Linked DNA regions of Halorhodospira halophila. The protein of the gene in region 1 interacts with the protein of each later gene in a pairwise test. Links are inferred from orthologs where the notes say so. Each region holds a gene or a part of one and is shown in the gene's direction. Other genes may lie near its edges. The genes, in order: ndk and CCR79_RS06690.

Region 1 (3,159 bases):
TGTAAAGGGTAAATGGATGCTGCGACGCCTGCGTGAGGACATCCGGTGTGTCATGGATCGCGATCCGGCCGCCCGGAACGCCTTCCATGTGGTGACCACCTATCCCGGTTTCCACGCCCTGATCCTGCACCGCATCAGCGCGCGGCTCTGGCGCTGGCGGCTGCGATGGCTGGCGCGCATGCTGGGGCTGTTCAGCCGCTGGGTCACGGGGATCGAGATCCACCCGGCGGCGCGCATCGGCCGGCGCTTCTTCATCGACCACGGCATGGGGGTGGTCATTGGCGAGACTGCAGACATCGGCGACGACGTCACCCTCTACCACGGCGTCACCCTGGGCGGGACCAGCTGGCAGTCGGGCAAGCGCCACCCGACCCTGGGCAATGACGTCGTGGTCGGCGCCGGCGCCAAGCTGCTTGGACCCATCCGTGTGGGTGGCGGGGCGCGCATCGGCTCGAATGCTGTGGTGCTCAAGGATGTCCCCGACGGGGCGACTATGGTGGGGATCCCGGCGCGCCAGGTCGGCGAGCGCAAGCGCGACGTTGACGGGGACGAGCAGCGAGCCCGGGTGGCGCGGCGAATTGGCTTCGATGCTTACGGGACCACCGAGATGCCGGACCCGGTGGCCCAGGCGGTGAACGCGATCCTCGATCATATCCACGTCACCGATCGGCGCATTGAGGAGCTGTGCAGCGCCGTGCAGCAGATGGGCGGGCGGCTTGAAGAGACCCGCGTGCCGGATCTGGAGGTCGACGAGACGTCGGTCGAGAAGGCGTGCGGCGAGCACCACCGGGACGCTTCCCGCTAGCTGCCGGAACCCCCTAGAATGCAGACAGATGCGCCGTTACGGCGCGCCCAGTGACAGGAGGCAAGTCATGCCCGTAACCCTGACCGAACGTGCCGCGCGGCATGTCGAGAAGATGCTCGCCAGCCAGGATGCTGACCGGGCCCACGGCCTGCGCCTGGGGATCAAGGCCAGTGGCTGCTCCGGCTTCGCCTACGTGGTCGATTACGCCGAGGAGATCGGCGATCAGGATCTTGTCGTCGAGAGCCACGGGGTGAAGGTGGTGATGGCGCAACAGCACCGGCCGTTTCTGGAAGGCACCGAGGTGGACTACGTGCGCGACGGTATCAATTACCGTTTCGATTTCCGCAACCCGAACGTCCGCGATCTGTGTGGGTGCGGCGAGAGCTTTGCCGTGTGAACGGCCCAACCGCGGCGAGATTGTCGGCGCCCGGAACGGAGGGGTAGACTGTCCGACTGCCCAAGGCGCCGCAGCATTCCAGCGCTGCGGCTTTTTTGTTGAACGCGAGCATTCATCAGTCAGGAGATCCTAATGGCCGTCGAGCGAACCCTTTCCATCATCAAGCCGGATGCCGTAGCGCAGAACGCGATCGGCGAGATCCTTGCCCGCTTCGAGCGCTCTGGCCTGCGCGTGGTGGCTGCGCGCATGGTTCGGCTGAGCACCGAGCAGGCCGAGAGCTTCTACGCTGTGCACAGGGAGCGTCCGTTCTTCAATGACCTGGTCGGCTTCATGACCTCCGGGCCGGTGATGGTGCAGGTTCTCGAGGGCGAGGACGCCATCCGCAAGAACCGCGAGATCATGGGCGCCACCAACCCCAAGGAGGCGGCTGCAGGCACCCTCCGCCACGACTACGCGGAGAGCATCGATGCCAATGCGGTCCACGGGTCGGACAGCCCCGAGACGGCGGAACAGGAGATCGAGTTCTTCTTCAAGGCCGATGAGATCTGCTCCCGCTGACCACGAGGCGGTGCACGCCGAGCGCCAGTCGGGCCCGGTCGAGCTGCTCGGGCTCGATCGGCCGCGGCTGGCCGCTTTCTTCGATGCCCTGGGCGAAAAGCGGTTCCGCGCCCGGCAGATGATGCAGTGGCTGCATCAGCGCCACGTCTACGATTTCGACGAGATGACCGACCTGAGCAAGGCGCTGCGCCAGCGGCTGCGCGAGAACGCCCGGGTCGGTCTGCCCGAGGTGGCCGCCGACCAGCAGGCCAGCGACGGCACCCGCAAGTGGGTGGTGCGCCTGGCCGACGGCAACTGTGTCGAGGCCGTCTACATCCCGGAGCCGAAGCGTGGGACGCTGTGCGTCTCCTCGCAGGCCGGCTGCCCGATGGGCTGCACCTTCTGCGCTACGGCGGAGGGCGGGTTCTCGCGGAATCTCAGCGCCGCCGAGATCGTCGGTCAGGTTCACATCGCGCGCCGCCACCTGCCGGAGGGGGCGATCACCAACATCGTCTTCATGGGCATGGGCGAGCCGCTGCTCAACTTCGACCCGGTCATCTCGGCGTCGCGGGTGTTCACCGACGATTTCGGGTTCGTTCTCTCCAAGCGTCGGGTCACGATCTCGACCTCGGGAGTGGTCCACGCCATCGAGCGGATGCAGCGCATCACGGACGTGAGTCTGGCGGTCTCACTGCACGCTCCGAATAACGAGCTGCGCAACGAGCTGGTTCCGCTCAATCGCAAGAACCCTCTGGAGCGCCTGCTGCCGGCCTGCCACGCGTACATCGCCGACAAGCCCCATAGGCGCATCACCTGGGAGTACGTCATGCTCGATGGGGTCAACGACCAAGACGAGCACGCCCGGGAGCTGATCGAGCGGCTGCGGGGGATTCCGTCCAAGGTGAACCTGATCCCGTTCAATCCCTACCCGGGGGCACGCTACGGCCGCTCGCCACAGCGGCGGGTGCGCCGCTTCGCGGATCGACTGCTCGAGCACGGCCTGACCGCGACCATCCGCGAAACCCGTGGTGATGATATCGATGGGGCGTGCGGCCAGCTCGTCGGCGAGATCCGCGATGCGCGGCCCAGTAAGGTGGCGGGAACGGCGTGAAGCGCACGGGGCCCATGCTGGCGGCCCTGCTGGCGGTCGGGTGCGCTGCCGGGCCCGAGATGCCGGATGACCAGCGCGCAGCCGACAGCCACGCCGGGGCAGGGCTTCATCTGATCGCCCATGCGCAGCCGGAGGCCGCCCGCTCGCGCCTGGAGCGGGCGTTGCAGATCGATGGAGAACACCCACAGGCGCTTTCCGGCATGGGGCTCGTGGCCGAGTCGCAGGGCGATCTGGAGATGGCCCACGAATACCATCGGCGTGCCGCGCAGGCCGCTCCGGACTCGGGGCCTATCCTGAACAACCGGGGGC
Region 2 (3,300 bases), on another replicon or contig:
GTGTAGGACGCCTCATCATCCTCGTCGTCGGCTGGCTCGGCGGCAACCCGGGCGATCTCGGCCAGGTCGCTGAGGAACTCGCGGACCTCGGCGGGCAGTTCGGTGTCCTGGCCGGGCTCGGTCCGGCCGATGCCGAACAGGAACCCGCTGCCCCAGGCGGCCAGGGCGCGGACCCGCTCGTTCAGCGGCTCGTCCTCGGGCGGCAGCAGCGGCGCAAAGCCCATGGCGTCGTCAGCGAGTTCGGTGGCGGTTTCGTCGTAGAGCAGCGTCAGGGTCTCTAGGCAGGCGCGGGCCGACTCGCCGCGCGGTTCGGTATCCGCCAGCACCTCGGCGATCCAGTGCGCCTGCCCGGCCTCGCCGGTGCCGCTGAGCATACCGGCCAGCATCCCGTGGGCTTCGGCTGCACCCACCGGCGTACCGACCGCCTCGAGGACCTCGGCGACCCCCTGATAACGTTGTCCGGAAGCCATGGCTCGTCCACCCTCATCTGTCGTGGAACCGGGATGGTCCCATCCTAACAGCGGCGCTGCCGATTGACCGTGCCCGACCGGCGCACTATAGTCGGCGATCAGGGGAGGTGACTCCAAGTGTCTGATTACTCGGTCGAAGAGCTGGTGCGTCTGGAGCAGCGCATCGAGCAGCTGCTGCGCCAGCACGAGCGCCTGCGCGAAGAAAACCGCCTGCTTCGCCAGGCGCAGGAGCAGCTCCAGGCGGATCGGGCCGCGCTTCAGGAGAAGAACGAACTCGCCCGGTCCCAGATCGAGTCGATGATCAGCCGGCTCAAGGCGATGGAGCAGTAGCGCATGACCGAAGCGGTCAAGGTACGCATCCTCGATCAGGACTTCACCGTGGCGTGTCCCGAGGACGCCAAAAACGAGCTGTTGCAGTCCGCGGACTATGTGGATCGCAAGATGCGCGAGATCCGCAAGAGCGGCAATGTGGTCGGCACGGATCGGGTTGCCGTGGTGGCGGCGCTGAACATCGCCTACGAACTGCTCAGCGTCCAGGCCGAGAACGAGCAGCTGGCAGACGTACGCCAGCGCCTGGCCCGGCTGGACGCGCGCATTTCGGAGGCTGTCGACGGTGGCTCCTGAGATTGCTTGCACGAAACCCTGCCGTGGGTGATCATGGAGTCACGGCATCCCCTGCGGTGTTCGATCTCAGGCCGAGTTATCTTGAGCCTCAGAGCAATGCCCAAGGGACCGGGCGTGGGTTGACCGGTGTGCATGTCCGCTTCGAGCGGAAAGCCTAAGGCAGCTCCCCCCGTCCCTACCTGAACCGAAGGGTTCAAGGGCAGGCCTGTACGGCATACGCGGGGGGTGTCCTTTTTCCCTTGCCGCGCATACCTCCTTCCCCCTTGTGTCGAGGAGTGCCGCCTTGGCTGCCAAGCGCGACATCCGCCGTCGCTTGCGCGAGCACCGTCGCCGGATCCCTGCCAGCGACCGTCGTCGTGCCGGACTCCGCTTGCGCGACGAGGTGCTCAGGCTGGTCGTGACCCGGGGCCTGCATCGCGTAGCCGGATACCTCGACGCCGACGGCGAGGCGCCTACCGGGGCGATCCTCACGGCACTGCACCAGCGCGGGAGGGCTGTCTACCTGCCGGCGTTGCGTCGGCACGGTCGCCGCATGGCCTTCCGGCGCTGGGTCCCGGGCACTCCGCTGCGCCCCAATCGGTACGGAGTCCCCGAGCCGCCGCCCGCGCTGGCGGACGAGGTGCCGGTGCGGGGGCTGGATCTGGTGCTGGCTCCGCTGGTTGCCTTTGATCCCGCCGGGCGGCGGCTCGGTATGGGCGGCGGATTCTACGACGCCACCTTCGCCCGAATGCGCCGCTACCCCTGGCACCCTCCGCGGATCGTTGGCCTGGCGTTCAGCACGCAGCAGGTGGCGGAACTGCCCGGCGAAGCCTGGGACCTGCCCCTGGACGGGGTGATCACCGAGCGTGGCTATGTCAGTCTGCCGGTACGCACGATCCGGCAGGAGGCGGCATGAACCGCTGGTTGATGAAGTCCGAGCCCGACGTTTTCGGCATCGAGGATCTCGCTGCGGCCCCGCAGGGGACTGATCGTTGGGATGGGGTGCGCAATTACCAGGTGCGCAACATGATCCGTGATCACATGCGTCCGGGTGATGTGGCCTTCTTCTACCACTCCAACACCCGTCCGCCGGGGGTGGTCGGGTTGATGGAGGTGGTCAGCGACCCTTACCCGGATCCTACGGCTTTCGATCCTGACGACCCCCACTACGACCCGAAAAGCACCCCGGAGGCGCCCCGCTGGTTCTGCGTCGATGTCCGCTTTCGCGAGCGCCTGTCCCGCCGGGTCACCCTTCAGGAGCTGCGGGATTGCCCCGAGCTTGAGGGGTTCCCGTTGATCCGGCGGGGCAATCGTCTGTCCATTGTCCCGGTCACCGAGGCGCAGTGGACGGCCATCCTCCGCCTGGCCGACGACTGAGCGGGGCCTTTCCAACCCGGGTGCGTCGCCGGCGTCCGCGGTCGGTGGGCTCATCTTCCCGTCGACGCGGCCGATCCCCTCTCCACGGGCCGGCGCCATGGCAGCGCCGGCATCAGCCCACAAAAGGGAGCCGACGCGATCATGAACGAATCCGGCACCAGAGACTGGCGCATGGGGCGCTGGGTGGTCATCAGCGCGATCCTGGCGGTGTTTTTCGCCGCGCCGGTGGCTTACTGGGGTTACCAGTCGTTTGAGGAGCGGGTCGACGGGCAGCCACCGCCGGAGGTCGTGGATCCGGAGCCGTTTCGGGTCCCCGAGCTGACCTTCATCGAAGCCGACAGCAGTGAGGTTCTGCTTGAGCGTCTGCGCGAGCACGGCGGCGAGCAGTGGCCTCCCGACGAAGTGGTTCCGGCGGTGACTGCGGGTAGCTTCCCCGAGGACCTCGACGAGGTGGACGTGCAGACCCGCAAGGAGGTCTTCTTCCGTATCCTGACGCCCATCGTACTGGCAGAAAATGCCCGTCTGCGCGAGGCCCGCGCGTTCGTGGTCGAGGCCGGGGCCCGTCGCGACGAGCTCGAAGGTGCCGCCGGCGAGCGCCTGGAGGCCCTGGCCGAGCACTACCGGGTCGATCTCGACGACGACGATGCCATTGAGGTGTTGCTCCACCGGCTCGACGAGATCCCGCCGGATATGGCTCTGGCCCAGGCCGCCAACGAGAGCGGCTGGGGAACCTCGCGCTTCACCCGGCAGGCCAACAACCTCTTCGGCGAGTGGACCTGGACGCAGGAGGAGGGTCTGGTCCCCGAGCGTCGCGGCGAAGGTGAGAGCCACCGCATCCGGGTTTTCCCGT

What was found.
Region 2: the proteins of ndk (region 1) and CCR79_RS06690 interact in binary tests that used the Escherichia coli proteins (3 or more experiments, as listed by UniProt). The link is inferred for Halorhodospira halophila from one-to-one orthologs.

The regions. Positions count from the first base shown.
Region 1 is NZ_NHSN01000025.1:66,665-69,823, reverse strand. The notes cover bases 201-3,047. They hold ndk (nucleoside-diphosphate kinase), read left to right. Parts: upstream 201-1,334; coding sequence 1,335-1,760; downstream 1,761-3,047. Other genes in these bases: CCR79_RS09645 (tetratricopeptide repeat protein), read left to right, coding at 2,847-3,047; rlmN (23S rRNA (adenine(2503)-C(2))-methyltransferase RlmN), read left to right, coding at 1,741-2,850; CCR79_RS09660 (HesB/IscA family protein), read left to right, coding at 873-1,202; cysE (serine O-acetyltransferase), read left to right, coding at 201-805. Also shown: more of cysE, read left to right, coding at 17-200; more of CCR79_RS09645, read left to right, coding at 3,048-3,159. UniProt on the Escherichia coli protein: Major role in the synthesis of nucleoside triphosphates other than ATP. The ATP gamma phosphate is transferred to the NDP beta phosphate via a ping-pong mechanism, using a phosphorylated active-site intermediate.
Region 2 is NZ_NHSN01000017.1:157,564-160,863, reverse strand. Bases 196-3,183 are described here. They hold CCR79_RS06690 (5-formyltetrahydrofolate cyclo-ligase), read left to right. Parts: upstream 196-1,377; coding sequence 1,378-1,989; downstream 1,990-3,183. Other genes in these bases: CCR79_RS06680 (glucosaminidase domain-containing protein), read left to right, coding at 2,592-3,183; CCR79_RS06685 (EVE domain-containing protein), read left to right, coding at 1,986-2,450; CCR79_RS06700 (cell division protein ZapA), read left to right, coding at 804-1,094; CCR79_RS06705 (TIGR02449 family protein), read left to right, coding at 588-800; CCR79_RS06710 (UPF0149 family protein), read right to left, coding at 196-470. Also shown: more of CCR79_RS06710, read right to left, coding at 1-195; more of CCR79_RS06680, read left to right, coding at 3,184-3,300. UniProt on the Escherichia coli protein: Involved in the removal of 5-formyltetrahydrofolate.